Regions from separate parts of the Massilia sp. LC238 genome, predicted to be linked through region 1. Evidence: predicted binding sites of a transcription regulator. Region 1 holds the regulator's gene; each other region holds the start of a gene.
The links. The regulator sigma-54, encoded in region 1, starts transcription at its own class of promoters, with help from an activator protein. The targets are predictions, from matches to a motif close to TGGCANGNAANCTGCTTT.
Positions count from the first base shown of each region.

Region 2: a site for sigma-54 is predicted at 2,511-2,528, ahead of FG94_RS24550 (PEP-CTERM sorting domain-containing protein). Genes of this name have one in related genera too.
Region 3: a site for sigma-54 is predicted at 976-993, ahead of FG94_RS28265 (pilin). Genes of this name have one in related genera too.
Region 4: a site for sigma-54 is predicted at 3,514-3,531, ahead of FG94_RS26935 (PEP-CTERM sorting domain-containing protein). Genes of this name have one in related genera too.

Region 1 is NZ_JNNN01000030.1:169,462-174,125, reverse strand. Features, by position in the region: gene lptB (LPS export ABC transporter ATP-binding protein) at 1-271, shown strand, start outside; gene FG94_RS06740 (RNA polymerase factor sigma-54) at 287-1,762, shown strand; gene hpf (ribosome hibernation-promoting factor, HPF/YfiA family) at 1,820-2,173, shown strand; gene FG94_RS06730 (enoyl-CoA hydratase/isomerase family protein) at 2,317-3,402, shown strand; gene rapZ (RNase adapter RapZ) at 3,556-4,434, opposite strand; gene hprK (HPr(Ser) kinase/phosphatase) at 4,473-4,664, opposite strand, start outside.
Region 2 is NZ_JNNN01000081.1:91,768-96,431, forward strand. Features, by position in the region: gene FG94_RS24540 (glycosyltransferase family 39 protein) at 1-691, shown strand, start outside; gene FG94_RS24545 (GGDEF domain-containing protein) at 1,050-2,009, opposite strand; gene FG94_RS27540 (hypothetical protein) at 2,227-2,439, opposite strand; gene FG94_RS24550 (PEP-CTERM sorting domain-containing protein) at 2,571-3,152, shown strand; partial or broken gene FG94_RS26960 (IS5 family transposase) at 3,616-4,372, shown strand; gene FG94_RS27545 (hypothetical protein) at 4,544-4,664, shown strand, end outside.
Region 3 is NZ_JNNN01000053.1:179,754-184,417, forward strand. Features, by position in the region: gene FG94_RS15130 (S9 family peptidase) at 1-354, shown strand, start outside; gene FG94_RS28265 (pilin) at 434-898, opposite strand; gene sucD (succinate--CoA ligase subunit alpha) at 1,238-2,119, opposite strand; gene sucC (ADP-forming succinate--CoA ligase subunit beta) at 2,138-3,307, opposite strand; gene FG94_RS15150 (DUF2889 domain-containing protein) at 3,379-3,954, opposite strand; gene recX (recombination regulator RecX) at 4,452-4,664, opposite strand, start outside.
Region 4 is NZ_JNNN01000081.1:64,321-68,984, reverse strand. Features, by position in the region: gene FG94_RS26940 (replication endonuclease) at 1-1,364, opposite strand, end outside; gene FG94_RS27740 (hypothetical protein) at 1,369-1,653, opposite strand; gene FG94_RS26935 (PEP-CTERM sorting domain-containing protein) at 3,559-4,233, shown strand; gene FG94_RS24465 (hypothetical protein) at 4,456-4,664, opposite strand, start outside.

The DNA of each region.
Region 1 (4,664 bases):
CGCGACCAACCCGCGCTTCGTGCTGCTCGACGAACCCTTCGCCGGCGTCGACCCGATCGCGGTGATCGAGATCCAGCGCATCGTGCGCTTCCTGAAGGAGCGCAACATCGGCGTCCTGATCACCGACCACAACGTGCGCGAGACGCTCGGCATCTGCGACCGCGCCTACATCATCAACCAGGGGGCGGTGCTGGCCTCGGGCCGCCCTGACGACATCATCGCCAACGAATCCGTGCGGCGCGTGTACCTCGGCGAGCACTTCAGGATGTAATCAAGAGCACCAGGCATGAAACAGTCTCTCCAGCTACGCACTTCGCAGCACCTGGCGCTCACGCCGCAGCTGCAGCAGTCGATCCGCCTGCTGCAGCTCTCCACGCTCGAACTGCACCAGGAGATCGAGCAGATCCTGCACGACAACCCGCTGCTCGAACGGCTCGACGATCCGCTCGACCGCTCGGTGCGGCTGCTGGCGGACGGCGCGATCAATACCGCGCCGGCGAATGGCGAAGCGCCGGCGCCCCAGCCGGGGCAGGAAGGGCAGGAGGGCGCGAAGGCCGAGCCCGAGGGCGCGGACGGCGAAGACCATGGGGAGCGTGGCGATGCCGATGCGGATTGGGGCGGCGAAGGCGGCGGCGCGCGCAGCGGCGACGACGAGGACGGCCGTCCGCAGCTGGAAGCCGACGGCATCACGCTGCGCGAGCACCTGACGGAACAGATCCGCCTGAGCTGCTGCAGCCTGCGCGACCGCGCGCTGGCCGAGCTGGTGATCGATGCGCTCGACGACAACGGCTACCTGGAAGAGCCGCTCGACGACATCCATGCGCGCCTGCCGGCAGAACTCGAGATCGAGATGGACGAGCTGCGCTGCGCGCTGGCGCTGGTGCAGAGCCTGGACCCGGTGGGCGTGGGCGCGCGCAGCGCGGCCGAATGCCTGGCCCTGCAGATCCGCCGCATGCCGGGCGTGCCCCTGGTGACGCGGCGCCTCGCCTTGAAGATCGTCGAAGGCTACCTGACCTGGTTCGCGCAGCGCGAATACACCAAGCTGAAAAAGGCGCTCGACTGCGACGACGAAGACCTGCGCGAAGTGCAGGCCGTGGTCCGCCAATGCAATCCACATCCCGGCGCGGCCTTCGGCTCGGGCACGTCCGACTACGTGGTGCCGGACGTGATCGTGCGCCGCGCCAAGGACGGCTGGGCCGTCTCGCTGAACCCGGAAGTGATGCCGAAGCTGCGCGTGAACAGCCTGTACGCGAACCTGCTCAAGCAGGGCAAAAGCGAAAGCCAGATGGGCGCGCAGCTGCAGGAAGCCAAGTGGCTCATCAAGAACATGCGCCAGCGCTTCGACACGATCCTGCGTGTTGCCGAGGCAATCGTCGAGCGCCAGCGCAACTTTTTCAGCCACGGCGCGGTTGCCATGCGCCCTCTTGTTTTGCGTGAGATAGCTGATACACTAGGCCTACACGAGAGCACGATCTCGCGTGTAACCACGCAGAAATACATGCTGACCCCGCACGGCATGTTCGAGCTGAAGTACTTCTTCGGAAGCCACGTCGCCACCGAAGCGGGGGGAGAAGCCTCCTCGACGGCGATCCGCGCGCTTATTGCGCAATTGACAGGAGCAGAAGACCCTAGGAATCCTCTATCCGACAGCAAGATCGCGGAGATGCTCGGGGAACAAGGTATGGTCATTGCGCGCCGGACGGTTGCCAAATACCGCGAAGCGCTCAAGATTCCTCCCGTCAGCCTCCGTAAATCCCTGTAAAGCACTGCCCACTCTCACCTTGTGGCGCGGGCAGGGCACCTTCCCAAAGGAGTGTGTATGAACCTCACAATCAGCGGCCACCATCTCGAAGTCACACCCGCCATCCGTGAATACGTTCAGAATAAGCTCGAGCGCATCACCCGCCATTTCGACCACGTGATCGACACCCACGTGTTCCTCGCCATCGATAACCTCACTGAAAAAGAAAAACGGCAAAAGGCCGAGATCAACCTACAGGTATCGGGCAAGATTCTGCATGTGGCGAGTGCTGCGCAAGATCTGTATGCGGCCATCGACACCTTGATGGACAGGTTGGACAGGCAGGTTCTGAAACACAAATCCATGCTGCAAAATCATAATCACGTGGCGCACAAGCGCCTTCCGGACAACGGAGAAGCCGCTGCCGCGTAACTATTACGGGTAGCCGCAAAACACAGCAAGGGCGTCTGAGGGGACGCCCTTTTTGCTTTTGTACAATACCTGTTACTTTTCTACGCTTCCGTTTGTACAAATGTTCTGTAGAATGCATGTCTTTTCGATCACAGAATACCATCATGACCGATACCGTCCTGACCCGCGTTGCCAACCGCACCGGCGTCATCACGCTCGACCGGCCGAAGGCGCTGAACTCCCTCTCGCTCGACATGGTGCGCGCCCTGAGCGCCATCTTGCTGGAATGGAAGGATGACGCGGGCATCGACGCGGTGGTCATCACCAGCAGCAGCGAGAAGGCCTTGTGCGCCGGCGGCGATATCCGCTTCTTCCATGAGATGGGCCACGTCGGCCCGATGGGCGGCAGCGCGCTGCTGGAAGACTTCTTCACCGAAGAATACGCACTGAACCACCTGATCCACTTCTACCCGAAGTCCTACGTCGCCGTGATGGATGGCGTGGTGATGGGCGGCGGCATGGGCATCGCCCAGGGCGGACCTGGCTGCGGCCTGCGCATCGTGACCGACCGCACCAAGATGGCGATGCCCGAGGTGAACATCGGCCTGTTCCCGGACGTCGGCGGCAGCCACTTCCTGTCGCATGCGCCGGGCCAGCTGGGCCAGTACCTGGGCCTGACCGGCCTGACCATCGGCGCGGCAGATGCGCTGTACGTGGGGCTGGCGGACGTGTACGTGCCGGGGGCGGAACTGGCCGGTTTGATGGCGCTGGTCGACACGACCCCGGGCGCGCAGCTGCCGGCGGCGATCCGCAGCTATGCGGCGCAATTCGCGGGCCAACTGGGGCCGAGCGAACTGCAGGCGCAGCGCGGCGTGATCGATGCGCACTTCGGCGCCGCCAGCGTGGCGATGATCATGGCTTCGCTGGGTCGTGACGAGAACCCGTTCGCGCAGAAGGCGCTGAAGGCGATGCGCCAGCGCTCGCCCCTGATGATGTGCGTGACCCACGAACTGCTGCTGCGCGGCGCCTCGCTGGACGTGGCGGACTGCCTGCGCATGGAGCGCAACCTGGTGCGCCGCAATTTCGAGCATGGCGAAGTGCTGGAAGGCGTGCGGGCGCTGGTGATCGACAAGGACAACCAGCCGAAGTGGAATCCGCCGACGCTGGAGGACGTGAAGCCCGAGATGGTGGCGCGCTTCTTCGAGCCGGTGTGGCCGGAGTATGCGCACCCGCTGCGCCACCTCACCTGAGACCTGTTTTTCGTAGGGTGGGCGGGTCTCCCGCCCACGCGGCGATAGTTAACGGTGAATGAGCCGAGCTGGCAAATCTGATGCTAGTTGAACGCGTGGGCGGGGAACCCGCCCACGCTACGATTCGCGGCAGAGCAACAGCCGCGGGCCGTATCACCCCGCAGCGTGCTTCGGCTGCTCGCGGTGACGAATGATCACCCGCTCTGTCTGCCCAAAGTAGGCCCCCAGCCTTTCCGCCATGTAGACCGAACGGTGCTGCCCGCCGGTACAGCCCACCGCCACGGTGAGATAGGACCGGCTGTCCGTCTTGAACGAGGGCAGCCACTTTGCAACAAAAGCGCGGATATCTTCCAGCATCGCCACTGCGCTCGGCTGGGCGTCGAGGAAGGCGATCACCGGCGCGTCCTTGCCCGTGAGCGGGCGCAGCGCCAGGTCGTAGTAGGGGTTGGGAACCGCACGCACGTCGAATACGAAGTCGGCATCCAGCGGCACGCCCACCTTGAAGGCGAAGGATTCGAAGAACAGGGTCAGCGGGGCATGCTCGAGGTCGGCCAGTTCCTTGACCCAGGCGCGCAGCTTGTTGGCGGACAGTTCCGAAGTGTCGATCACGTGGCCCAGGTTCTCGATCGCCGACAGGCGCTCGCGTTCCTCGGCGATGCATTCGATCAGGGTGCGGCGCGAGGCCGGATTCTCGCCCGGGCGCAGCTCGTGCGACAGCGGGTGGCTGCGCCGCGTCTCGGAGAAACGCGCCACCAGCGAGTGCGTGCTCGAGGTCAGGAACATCACCTTGACGTTGTGGCCTTCCTCTTTCAGGTGGCGCACGCTCACCGGCAGTTCGACCAGCGATTCGGCACTGCGCGCATCGACCGCGACGGCGATTTTCTCCGTGCCTTTTTCACTGACCGCATACACCAGGGCCGGCAGCAGGGCCGGCGGCAGGTTGTCGACGCAGTAGTAGCCTGCGTCTTCCATGACATTCAGGGCAACCGACTTGCCCGAGCCGGAAATACCGGTAATGAGGACGATGTGCATGCTTGGGATGATACCCCAAATGGCGAAGTGATCGTACCTCAGTCGCCGCTCATGGCCTGGCGCTGGCGCTCCATGAATTCCTGCAGCGTATCGATGCCGCGCAGCTGCAGGATGGTGTTGCGCACGGCAGCCTCGAGCAGCACCGCGATGTTGCGGCCGGCCGCCACCGGAATGACCACCTTGCGGATCGGCAGGCCCAGCACGTCCTCGGTCGGGTGGTGGAAAGGCAG
Region 2 (4,664 bases), on a different contig from region 1:
GGAACAAGCGCCGGAGAAAGGGCGCCGCACCGCGTCTCTTCTGTTACGGGGAGCGCTCGCGGTGGTTGGCCTGCTGCTGATGTTGCTGGCAGCGATGGCGCTGTTTGCTCCGGATCGCCTGCATCACCGAGCGGACGACTACGCCGACGCCATCGCCGCTCTGGCTCCAGGTCTGCTGATACTGGGATTGGCGCTGTCCAGCATCGTCTGGCTGTTGCGCAAACGCGCCTTGTTCGAACAGCTCGCCCTAGCCAGCTTGCTGACCTGGCTGTTCATTTCTTTCTGGCTGTGGCCCTCCCTCAACACACACCGGACGCCGCGCGCAGTCATGCAAGAACTCGAACAGAGCCTTGCACCTGAAGCGGAAGTCGGCATGCTCGAGTTCAAGGAACAGTTCCTGTTGTTTGCAAGCCGACCCCTGGTCCATTTCAGCTACCTGGCACCGCTACCCCAGCAGGAATGGAATGCCTGGCGCTGGATTCGCTCAGCTCCGAATCGCGTGCTGCTGCTCCCCGATAATCTAGCGCTACAGTGCTTCGATCTGACGAAGAAACGCGTTCTTGGCGAAGCCCATCGCCGCAACTGGGTCTTGCTCGATGCCTCGGCCGCACGTGAAAGCTGCGGCAGGGCTGTTGACCGCGTACCCTACCGCTACGTACCCGTGAAGAAAGACATCCTATTATCAAACTAGTCAGAACTGCGAGCACTACGCACTCGTAACCGACGCTGCCAGCTTCATCGGCGTCCATTTGACGTGGTTGTATCGACAGCTATTTGCTTGTATTTGACTTTGTAAGTAGATCGTACGTTACGATCACCTTGTTCACTGTCGCTGTATCAAATGTCTGCTTCGGGTCGGTTGCAGCCTTTGTGACAGTCCGCGATTTTTCCGCCCTGACGACCTGCTATGCTGAGCAGAACGGCCGCCTTCGGCCAAAAGCGGACGTTTATGGTGTAGCCTGATACTCTCTTGAAGTCCTAGGCGGTTCGGAATGCGAGTTTGCTCTGTCAACAGATGCCGCAACAATTCGTCATGCATACGCGGCTTCTCAACATAGCTGAAATGCTTCTACCCGGTTACGTCCGTTACGCTTCGCTTCGTACATCATCTTGTCAGCACTCGAGATGAGATCGTGCAGGGTATAGCTAGTGGCCATCTGGCCAAAATGTGCTGTGGAGATGCCGAAGCTAGCAGTGGCACGCACTACATTACCATTTTCCAACGACGGGATCTGCATCATGGCAAACGCGGAGCGCAAGCGTTCTGAAAGATGTTGACCACCATCGAGATCGGTCGATGGCAAGATCAGCAAAAACTCTTCCCCACCATAGCGCACGATGCTGTCAAACTGATCGCGCGTCATCTGCTTCAGCAAATCGGCAAAGGCACGCAGTACAGCGTCTCCGTCGGCATGGCCATGAGTGTCATTAATGCGTTTGAAATGATCGATATCACACAATACAACGGTCAGGTTCTGGCTAAGACGTTGGGCCCTTGCCAGCTCTGTTGGCATTAAGTGTTCGTGCAGGTAACGTCGGTTAAAGCAGCCGGTGAGGTGGTCGCGGTCGGCAGCGTCCTTAAGCACTAGCTGCGCGCGAAACTCCTCACGTGATACGGTATTGAAACGGCGGGCCGCCACGGCGCCAAAGGCGTTCGCCAGAATCAGCAGAAGGCTCATTGTCAGTATGTCTGCCGGCAGCATATTGGCGGCTTGCCAGGCCAGCATCAAGAACGCAGCCGTCGAGCAAATTGCAAGTATTAGCGCGTAAGTCAGCCGGTTCGGTATATACAGATAAATCACAATCAACATAATCGCAAGTGACATCGCGTGCCAGTGAAACTCCGCTGGGCGATGCGCAGCAATCACCATGAAACACGTGAGCGCGACTATTTCTGCAATCGTCGCAGCGCGTCGTGTTGCTCGAACTGTCAACGGGTGTCGGTAAGCGAACCAGGCACAGGTGCCCGCCGTTACGCCGACCGCCATGCGGATGCCGAACAGGGTCATCGTATTAGGGCCTAGCCCAAGGGCCGCAACATCGGTTACAAAGAAGAGCAGATAGAACAGAGTACAGAAAGTTAGGGTAAATCCCAGCAGTGAACGTGTCTGGGCTAACCTGTACTCGAGAAACGCAGTCTCGGTGGTAGGGTTCGCGAACTCTCCAGTTAATGATTTAATTTGCATATTAGGTTAGCAGTGCTTAAGCGCTACAGGAACTTTAGCATTACATTTTGACATCAATCTTGCCCAACCTAAAGCTTTTTCCGGCAGGTCTGTCTGCTTTCAAGCTAGCCTCAGTAGCAGGCGCAATTTGACGGGTCAGGTAGGTTCGGCTGCTGGCGATGTCATGAGCAAAACTGCCAACAATGAACGCGTCGCTGAGGTTAAGGCCCCAGCAATCACTATTGACATATCCAAGAGGAATTAACATTTCCATGTCGGAAATCTTTACACCTGTCAGTTTCTTACAGTGTTACCAACGGTTTCTCCACTCTAGAGCCTTGTTTTTGGCACGGAAATTGCTTAATACGGACAGTGTAATTTTCAAACCAAAACAGGGAATCCAATATGAAACAATTTGTCAAATCTGCTCTCGCTACGGCCGCGTTTGTATTCACTAGCGTGGCATGTGCTGCTCCCATCACCACGACCATCGATACGACCTTCACGCATCAAGGCGGCTCAAACACCATTGATGTAAATTCGTTTTACGACGTAAACTTCAACCTGACCCTCACGCCATACTTGTACCGCCCGTCAATCGACACCGTCACGTCGGCAGAGCTTCTGTTCCGGTTCAAAGATACTGGTCCAGACAACAAGAACAACCCCAACAACGAGAATTTCACGATCAAGATCGGGAGTGATTTGCTCGGCAGCAGCGGCGGCATCATCAATATCGTCAACAACGGCGCGGACTTTCCATTCTCGATTACAAATACGACGTCTTTGACTAACTTCAGCGATACCGGCCTTTTGTCGCTGCGGATTTCGACGACTAGCGGTTCTTTCCAGTTTGTGAGCGCGAACTTAAAAGCCAATGTCAACGTGGGTGAAGGTTCGAGTTCTGAAGTTCCGGAACCGCTTGCGGTTGCCTTACTGGGGATTGGCGTGGCCGGTATCGCAGCAAGCCGCCGTCGCAAGATATAAGTCTTGACCAGGCTCTGCATGCTTCTAGAGCTTCAGAGCCTGTTCCCTCAGTCATGGTGGCCTATATGATGTTTTGGACAGGCACTTTGCCAATGCCAACTGAGCCATGATTCTCGTGACTGACTAGCTCAGACCGTCCAGCTTTAAGATCTAGGCCTATGCACACGGCAGTCTCGATCAACCGGCCGCGCTTTTTGGCTTTAGGCTAGGGTTGGGCCAGTCTTGCCTAAATACGCTCCACCAGCAAGTCCCCTCCATATTGAACCACTTGGCCTAGTCTGGCAAAGCTATTTGCCCTAGCGCCGACGTCAGGTCTATCTTTCCGAGTTGAGCTGTTCGATAGTAGTTGTTGAGAGCGACAGCACTCCCGAATTGATTACGTCTGCTTTGGGTCGATAGCGGACGTACGCAGGCTCAGTCAGAGCACTAACATGGCGTCCGTGTTTTTAGACGGACTGATGCCATGGCCCGCGCACTTCTTTCCGAAGACCTGTGGTCCCTTATAGCAGCTCATCTTCCAACCCATCGCTCATCGCCGAAAGGCGGCCGCCCGCGAATCGATGATCGCGCGGCCCTGACTGGAATTCTGTTTGTTCTCAAAACTGGAATACCATGGGAGTACCTGCCGCGCGAACTCGGCTGCGGCAGCGGCACGACATGCTGGCGTCGCCTTCACGAATGGATGCTAGCCGGCGTTTGGCAGCGCATCCACGAGGCGATTCTTCAACGGCTCCGAGAGCACGACCAGATCATATGGGATCGAGCTTGCGTTGACGCTGCAGCCGTACCGGCACCTGCTGGAGGCGAGGACACAGGCCGAAATCCAACCGATCGCGGCAAACTCGGCTGCAAACGCCATTTGCTGGTGGATGAGCGTGGGCTTCCCCTAGTGGCCCAGATCTCGGGCGCGCAGGTGCACGACTCTCGTTTCCTCATCCGGTTGGTAGAGTCAATCCCGGCAGTTAAGGGCCTGGCAGGCCGTGCCCGCAAACGCCCAGGTAAGCTGCATGCGGATCGAGCGTACGCTTCGAGAACCCCTAGGGGTTGGCTGCGCAGTCGTGGCATCGCGGCTCGTATCGCGCTACGGCGTGGAGTCGCGCGAAAGGCTTGGACGGTGGCGTTGGGTCGTCGAGCGAAGCTTGGGTTGGCTACACGGCTTGCGCAGATCGCGCATCCGGCATGAGCGACGAGCAGACGTACGCCAGGCGTTCCCGACGCTTGCCTGCTCGCTCATCTGTTGGCGGTATGTCGAGAGGTTTTGTTAGGCGCTCTAAGTCTCCTGAGCACGAATTCGCACAAATCCAGCTTGTGAAAGCACCCGTAACGCCGGGTTCACTGCTCGCATTGAAGAGCCTGGTTCCGCGCCTTCAGGAGAGCGCTGGGAAGCCGACGTGTTTGTTGAGTGTGGTGGACGAAAGATTGCAATCGAAGTTCATATTTCACAGCAGACCATTGACGAGTACGAGCGTCGTTCAGAGAAATACCTGCAATCCGGCGTAAGGGTGGTATGGC
Region 3 (4,664 bases), on a different contig from region 1:
AACCACGACGGCGTGTTCGACAGCCGCGGCATGGCCTACTCGACCGAGGAACAGTGGTTCACGGACTGGGAAAACGGCGGCGCCTATTTCGCGGCGCCCGACAATCACGAGCGCTTCAATCCGGTCCACCACGTGAACAAGTGGAAGACGCCGATGCTGGTGATCCAGGGCGACCTCGATTTCCGCATCCCGACGGCGCAGGCCCTGTCCACCTTCACCGCGCTGCAGCGCAAGGGCATCGACAGCCAACTGCTGGTGTTCCCGGACGAGAACCACTGGGTGCTCAAGCCGGCGAACTCGGTGCAGTGGCATCATACGGTGATGAAGTGGCTGGATCGCTACCTGAAGAAGTAATGCTGTAAACGAAAAAGAGACCGCCGTGGCGGTCTCTTCGAACGATCGCCATCGCGATCGTTCCCATGCTGCGTGGAGGTTATTCGGTCGGGGTGGTGGCCAGATCGCAACCTGCCGGCTTGTAGTCATCCTTCGAGAAGCCTTCAGTCTTGCATTCGTAAGTACCGGTAGCGGTGCGATTCAGCAGGATCTTTGCGGTGCCTTGGGTACCGATACGGCCCGGGCTTTCGATGGTGCAGGTCAGGGCAGCGCCGGCGCCGGTGTCGCCAGGCACGCCGGCTTCGATGGTGGTGCAGTTGCCGGTCTTCTCAGCCAGGCCAGCCTTGGCCAGGTACTGCGCTTCAGTCGTTGCGCTGCCTTCAACGAAAGCCATTTCGTAACCGGTCTTGCCCGCTGCGATGTCGGCATAGGCAGCAGCTGCCTTGCCCTTGGCAATGTAGTCCTGGTAGGCCGGGATTGCCACGGCAGCCAGGATACCGATGATCGCGACGACGATCATCAGTTCGATCAGGGTGAAACCGCCTTCAGCTTTTTTGGTTTGCATTTGCTTGATGTTCATTTCTATCTCTCCAGGGTGGTGTTTCGGGTAATTGGGTTACTGCTTGTTGCCACGCTTTCCTATATGCAAGGCGTGTGCCAGCCCGAAAAATGCTGATTTTATTAGCAGGGAGATAAGGAAACGTCGTGCCAGGACAGGTTTTGGCTTGAGCAGTGACAAAATTTGTCACTTGAGCTCAGCAATTTTTGTCAGCTGGACAGTTTATGGAACGTAATTTGTCATGCATACCAAGGGCGCTCGTCATGGCATGCCAAAAATTTACCGAGTGGTAAAAAAAACGGGGAGCTCACGCTCCCCATTTTCGTCGACCTTGAACTGCTCAGATTACAGCATGGCCTTCAGCAGGCGCGCCATTTCCGACGGGTTCTTGGTGACCTTGATGCCGCAGGCTTCCATGATTTCCAGCTTGGCTTGCGCGGTATCGGCGCCGCCCGAGATCAGCGCGCCGGCGTGGCCCATGCGCTTGCCCGGAGGCGCGGTGACGCCAGCGATGAAGCCGACGACCGGCTTCTTCATGTTGTCCTTGATCCACTGAGCAGCGTTCGCCTCGTCCGGGCCGCCGATCTCACCGATCATGATGACCGCGTCGGTGTCAGGATCGTCGTTGAACATGCGCATCACGTCGATGTGCTTCAGACCGTTGATCGGGTCGCCGCCGATGCCGACTGCCGACGACTGGCCCAGGCCCAGGGCGGTCAGCTGGCCGACTGCTTCATAGGTCAGGGTGCCCGAGCGCGACACGACGCCGATACGGCCCTTCTTGTGGATGTGACCCGGCATGATGCCGATCTTGATCTCGTCCGGGGTGATCAGGCCTGGGCAGTTCGGGCCCAGCAGCAGGGTCTTGGAGCCGGCCTTGGCCATGCGATCCTTGACTTCCATCATGTCACGGACAGGGATGCCTTCGGTGATGCAGATTGCCAGGTCCAGCTCGGCTTCAACGGCTTCCCAGATGGCGGCGGCTGCGCCTGCCGGCGGAACGTAGATCACCGACACGGTAGCGCCGGTTTCCGACTTGGCTTCCTTGACCGATGCGTAGATCGGGATGCCTTCGAAATCTTCGCCGGCTTTCTTCGGGTTCACGCCTGCCACGAAGGCTTCACGGCCGTTCGCGTAGTCGCGGCACATGCGGGTGTGGAACTGGCCGGTCTTGCCGGTGATACCTTGGGTGATGACTTTGGTGTCTTTGTTAATCAGAATCGACATTTTTATTTCCTTCGCGAATTAGGCTTGGCCAGCGGCAGCGGCAACGACCTGCTTCGCTGCGTCTTCCATGGTGTCGGCGGAGATGATTGGCAGGCCCGAATCGGCCAGCATCTTCTTGCCCAGGTCTTCGTTGGTGCCCTTCATGCGGACGACCAGCGGCACTTGCAGCGACACGGCCTTCGATGCGGTGATGACGCCTTCGGCGATCACGTCGCAGCGCATGATGCCGCCGAAGATGTTGACCAGGATGGCTTTCAGGCCCGGGTTCTTCAGCATGATCTTGAATGCTTCGGTGACCTTCTCTGCGGTCGCACCGCCGCCCACGTCCAGGAAGTTGGCCGGCTCGCCGCCGAACAGCTTGATGGTGTCCATGGTGGCCATGGCCAGGCCGGCGCCGTTCACCAGGCAGCCGATGTTGCCGTCCAGCGAGATGTAGGCCAGGTCGAACTTCGATGCTTCGACTTCAGCCGGATCTTCTTCGTCCAGGTCGCGGTAGGCGACGATTTCCGGGTGACGGAACAGGGCGTTCGAGTCGAAGTTGAACTTGGCGTCCAGGGCGATGACCTTGCCCGAACCGGTCAGGATCAGCGGGTTGATTTCGGCCAGCGATGCGTCGGTTTCCCAGTAAGCCTTGTACAGGCCTTGCAGGTTGGTGCGCGCGTCGACGATCGACGCTTCCGGCACGCCGATCTTGCGGGCGACGTCGTCGGCCTGCTCATCGGTCAGGCCGACCGACGGTTCGATCACGACGTTGTGGATCTTTTCCGGGTTGCTGTGCGCGACTTCTTCGATGTCCATGCCGCCTTCCGACGAGGCCATCAGCACGACCTTCTGGGTGACGCGGTCGGTGACCAGGGAAACGTACAGTTCCTTCTTGATGTCAGCGCCTTCTTCGATCAGCAGGCGGCGGACTTTCTGGCCTTCCGGGCTGGTCTGGTGCGTGATCAGCTGCATGCCCATGATCTGGTCGGCGTATTCCTTGACCTGTTCCAGCGACTTGGCAACCTTGACGCCGCCGCCCTTGCCGCGGCCGCCTGCGTGGATCTGCGCCTTGACGACCCAGACCGGGCCGCCCAGCTCTTCAGCTGCCTTCACGGCCTCTTCCACGTTCATGCACGGAATGCCGCGCGGAACGGTCACTCCGAATTTTCGGAGGATTTCTTTGCCCTGATACTCATGGATTTTCATGCTGGCTTCCCTTCTTATCTATGTACTGAATGAGTAATACGGTTGAATTACAAAATGACAAACAGCGAATCCTAACCCGACACGGCTTTGATCGACCAGCGGGGATAGTAGGTGGCCACGGCCGGTCCGTCGCTGCGCAGCGCATGGCAACGGTCGAGCTCGAAAGGCCGTTCGGCCGCGCTTTTATTCGCATCTGCGTCGGCGCCGCCGCGATCGTCGAACACGTCGTCGGCGTAGGCCTGCAGCGCTGCGGTGGGCAGCACCTGGGCCAATTCGGTCAGGTGGGTGCAGCCGAGCACGCCGGACAGGCGATCTTTCAAGTGCAGCCGGAAGTGGTTCATGAGCGACAGGCCGACCAGCTTTTTGTAAGCAGGGCCGATGGTCTCGCAAAAACCGGGATACGGAACGGAATCGGACGCGGCTTCGGCGTCCACGATGGTCAGCTTGCGGTCGATGGTGACGCGCAGCTTGAGGTCGTGTACAGGCATGCCGCCCGGTCGATCACCGGAAGGCAGCGAAATGTCACGGGTTTTGACGTCGCGGATACTGGCGTCCAGATCCCACAGGCCATCGTCGCGCGCATAGGCTTCGACGGTGATGGCGCGCGTATGCCGGAGCGAGCGCGATACGGGAGGAGACAGGGGCATAAAAACCAATGCCGCTTACGCGGCGGTTAGTGGTGCAGCCAGTGTGCTTCATGCACGTTGCCGTAGCTTCTACGACAACAACCGCTCATGCGGCGCTGCTTAAACCGTGAAAGTTTAGCACACGGCGTTGGCGGTTGCACTGCAACAGCGGCCTTTTTGCTGCACTGCAGGCAAGATTGGACGGGTTTCTTGCTGAGCCGTCAATATTGCTTTGGCTGGACGGGTCTGGCGGGTTGGCAAGACCAATCTCGACAGCGGCGCGCCGCACAGGCTCCGTAAACGCACAGCGCCAGCGTGCAGCGCCATCGTCCGTTGAGGAATATGCCTGGGCATATCGGGGATGACGCTCCACGCTGGCGCCGGAGCATGCTTCTATATAGAAGAAGCGCAATGATCGAGGGTGATACATCAGGCCTGCGGCCACGCCTGGCATATCGTCAGAGCAAGCCTGGGGCCAGGCCGGCTCGTCAGGGCAACAGGCTCGAACTCCAGCCTGTTTACAGCTCGTCGTCGTCGGGAGCGCCCTGCATTGCGATCCGTGCAGCGCGTTGGGAGAAACCACGCTGCAGCATGAAACGCATCTGCTTGGCACGCTCAGCCGCATCGGCGGCGACGGTGCCGAACTTGCGCCGCCAGACTTCGGTGGCGCGTGCGGTTTCGCTGTCGGCGAGCGCGGCCTTGATCTCATCCAGCGCTTCGCCGTTGACGCC
Region 4 (4,664 bases), on a different contig from region 1:
CCCCAGATTGCACGATATGTGTCAACGCGTGCCATCCCATCACTTTTCTTAGACTGCCCAGCATTTTTTTTATTGTCTACTTGAGCGAGATCCTTCAAGCTTTTTGGTAGCGTACCCATGACGTACTTCATTACATAGGAAGCAGCCTTGCTTCGAGCTGGATCAATTCGAGAAAGTTCAACCTGGGATTCCTCGTCTTCTTTTGTACATGCCCTCCATTTTCCTACAATAAAATCATTTCTGTTCTCATAAATAATATCGTTGGTTGCTTCTTTATCATCAACTGGCGATCTAACTTTCAGTTTTAGTTGGAAGTATCGCATTATCGTAAGCAAAATTTTTTTTTCGTGTTCAGGGCGATATATCAACCAGGTATGGTAGTGAGGACACCCATCGCCGTGCGGCTCAGTTGCCCTGAAACCGCTAAGGCGAATCCCAATTCGATGAAGATCTCGCAAAACTGCCTGCCACCGTGTACAGAACGACTTATGCGCTGCCCTAGGAGATTTTCCGTTCCATGTATTTTTTCCGTATTGAGGATTCGGATGCCACTCTGGTTCAAGTGTAATAGTCAGCATAGCGGAATGAAGTTTCGATTTCTGGGCAAGCTTCTCCATTGCTTTGATGAAACTGTAAAGTTTCGCGAATTTTTGCTTTGGCGTTTTTACGACATCAGCTAAACGGATTTCGCTTTTCGCGGAATTCCTACCCATCTCAGCATCATTTTTTTTTCTTAGTACAGTGTTCTCTATCCACCTTTGCTGCATCCGGAGTTGTTGCTCCCTGGCATCAACGCCTAGATCTGAGGCATAACGTTCGTCTGACAATCCAAGCTTCCCGAGACGAAGGAAGAATTGTTCTCGGCCTCTCTCAACGGCAACTGTAAGTGATCGACGCCAGAATGACGCGTCACATACGCGAGCATATTGTGATTCACGCGTGGAACCGGGGATATTGTGTCCAAGCAAATTCTGTGCCTCGCTTATTTTTTCGTCGCGGTTGCCGACATACAGTTCTGCCAAAGAGACAGCTAGTTGCTTAATTTCATGTCGGCTTAAGTCGATGTAGTTGGCAATCTTTCCCTCAGCACTAGTTATCATTGCTACCCGCCTAGCAACCTCGCGGCGTATAGCATTCAGCTCATCCTCGTCTTGTCGACGAATGGATTTGAGAATTTCATTTTCTGTTTCGTAAGCAGAGCCATAACGCTCCGTGAGGAGCTTACGGGTTTGCTCGGATTCGTACAAGTGAAGCATCTCGGCAACGCCGATACGAGTGCTGCGGCTCTGCACCTTTTCAAACTTGGCATTGCTTCGTTGCTCAGTACATGCGTCTGCAGTTAGCTTGTTCAGTTGTGGCTTCATGCGATCACTCGGCCGCGACTTCACACTCAGCAAAAACCAGATGCAGTTGTCGATGGTCAGCGCTAGCTCGCATTTCTCGCCGTGCCGCTGACTTCGCTGCATTGATCCGGTTCAGATTGCGTTTTTGGAAATTTTTTTGGATTGGTGCAGGTTCCAGGTCGGGGATTTCAAACTGGATCGTCCGAGCGGGAGCTTGTCGAGATAGTGCTTGAGCTGAGTTTTTGCCTTCAAACGCATGGCGAATCAAGCATCCGAGTTCGGGTCTCGTAAAATCTAAATCGTTTTCCATCGTAATAGCTCCAAGAGATTGAGCAATTACGATACCAAATTTCTCGGGCGGCTTTGGACAGGAAAATGTAGTTTCTCTGTTTTTCTTACAAATTTAGCCGAAATATTTAGCGATACCGCATTCTCTGATGCAAAACTTAACTTGTTTTAAATTAAAACGAAACATATGTCGTTTTAAACAGATAGCGATTATTAACATCTTTGAAACTGTGTTGGGAATTTGCGAAAAAACATGGTTATTGGGTGATTTTCTGTATCCATAACAAAATTCATGCGCCCTTCGATATAAGATTCAGCAAGATTTATAACACTGATCCAACGTAGATTTGTGTGCATGTGCCTGGACCTTAATTTCTATGCAAAATCATTTCACTAATATGCTCAACATTTATTGTTATTTCACCTCCATTGCTCACGCTTTGCCCGCCCGTACTTCCAGAAAGGGATCATAATGGACTCGTTCATGATGCTGTGCTGGAAACATAATAAGATCAGTTTAACATTAGAGGAGACCTGTAATGAAATGGGAATTAAAATCGGGACGGCGTACAATCTGCTCAGCATGGGGAAATTTCCCCTCCCTACGCGGAAACAGGGACGACAGATTTTTGTCGATGTACGCGATCTTGGGGAATATTTCGACCGCCAGCGAGAGATAGCGCGGCAGGCTTTTGGTCGTTGACCTTCCAGCTCTATTTAGTGGGCGTTAGGATTTGTGACCCTTCCTGTAAACGCCCTAAAAGTGCCTGCTGTGCACGGAGCACTCTAGCAGGAGTCGCACTGTGTGCTTCCATAACGCCATTGTAATCACATAAACAGCGAACTGCGAGGGGCAACCTGTGTAAACAGGGAGCAACTTGCATATTTCCTCCCTTATTACGCTGAAAGGAACTGTGGCACCTCCATGCGATAGATCGTCACGGTCCTCAGGCATGATCTCGCAGCCCCCAGGTACAAGTGTCTTCCATTGGACAGTTCGCCTACTACTGGCATCTCAGCAGCTTATTCCCCTAGCAAAACTATTAGGTTTCCGCTCGACTTGCCACAAACGAACGGAATGTTGTCGAACACCTCGCAGACAAAGGGGATGGCGTCGAACACATGGCGGTCTCGATCGAACATGGCGACCTTGAGGCGGAGGGTAGCGCATTGGAGTGTGGCCAACGACCTTGACCTTGACGACCACGAAGCGTTCACCAGGCAAGCACGAAACGTACACCAAATACACACGAAGCGTGCCCCAGGCTGAGAGCTATTGCCAAGAATGCAATCCATTAACAGATTTCGTGGATAACCCTGTGCAGAAGGCAGCAAGCGGAAAGAACCACAAGAGGAAATCGAAGTGACTGTATGAAAAAGTGCGCTCATCGCTCTCGTCGTGACAACACCATGGCCTAGTCGCAGCGCCGGAAAACCCACCAGAGGAATCATCAGCGCGGCCACGGCAAAGTGATACACGTTGTCTAGATAGCTGTAGCCCTGCGGCGTTCGCAGGTGCACTTACTCATTCAAGGAGCTTTCCTATGCAAGTCAAAATCACTCCTAGGCTCGTCACCGCCTTGTCAGGCCTTGTTACCGCCTCTGCAGGCTTTGTCCTTGCCCTAGAGCGCAGTCCTGTAGGCGGCGCTTACCTAGTGATCCTCACGACCCTATTCATCATTGGGTTGGCGTACCGGAAGACCTAAGGAGCTGGCCGGGTTCGCTCGGCCTATTTTGGTCCATAGGATCCATTCCGACGTTATTCCGACGCCTTCCGAGTTGTTTTGGCCCTACACCCCATCTTGTCGGGAAATTTTACAGAATCCATCTAAAAGAAAAATTCTTTTTATGCAAGTAGTTGATTTTTAACATCTTATTTTTTTGGCACAAAAATTGCAAGAAGTAGAATTTTGTCAAAAAATAGATCATGAAAAACGAACTGTCCAAGCTTGCTGTTGCCCTTGCCCTGTCCGCCGCATCTTTCGGCTCTTTTGCAACTCCGCTTCTGATCACGGGCGGTACGGTCCTCGAGGGCGACTGTACTTTTGCCTGCGTCAGCCATTATCAGCAGTCGTACTCTGCTTCAGCTTTCGGCACGTCACCTGTGACGATCAATAGCGTAAGCTTCTTTGTTTCGTACTCCTCCTCTTGGGCTCCAAACAATCTGTGGCAAATAAGTTTGTCGACAGGTGCTAATAAAACGGGTTCTCTTGCATCGAACTTTAACGCGAATCTGGGCGCAGACAATTCGGTGTTCGAGGTTAAAAGTTTTTCTGGGATCCTAGATGTGCACTCGGCAATTTCGTTCAACGGGGCTTTTTCCTATGACCCTACCAAGGGTGACTTGCTCGTTGACATAGTGGCACTGGGTAATACCGGTGGCCCAGCGGTTCAATACAACCCCACCTCAGGTGGGGCTTTCAACCGCGTCTTTTCATTTGAAAATTCCCCAACCGGTTCCATTGGAAGCAACTATGGCAACATAACGTCGTTTGAGCTTAGTGCTGCTGAAGCCCCCGTGCCGGAGCCAGCATCCGGCCTGCTGATCGGCCTTGGCTTGGCTGGCCTGGGCATCGTGCGTCGAAAGTGGAGCCGCTCGTAAATTTGCGATCTGCGAACCGAGGGTTCGGTCTTTGGCGAACCCCTTCGCATGTCTGATTTCTTCAAAAGCCGCTGCTTCATCAACGGCTTTTTTGTAGCCAATCCCTAACCTTCTGACTTCAGACCGGCACTAGTCAGAGTAGCCCTGTTTTTGTCAGGATAAGTAGCGACAAACAAAAAAGCCCTGCTAATGCAGGGCTGATTCCTCCACTTGGCCACCTGATTAGCCGACACGCTCAGTTTGGTATACGGCTTGATTTTGCGCATTCTTGTGCAGGAAGCGCACTTTCATCTGATAGCCATGTTCGAGCTGAGTACCGCCAGCAGATTGAGCATCCACCAGACGCTTGAAGGCCTTGCCGACCCTGATTCGGGTGCCTCGGTCATGAACACTCCAGTCGCCCCTGTTCAGTCGGCCATACACCTTCTCAA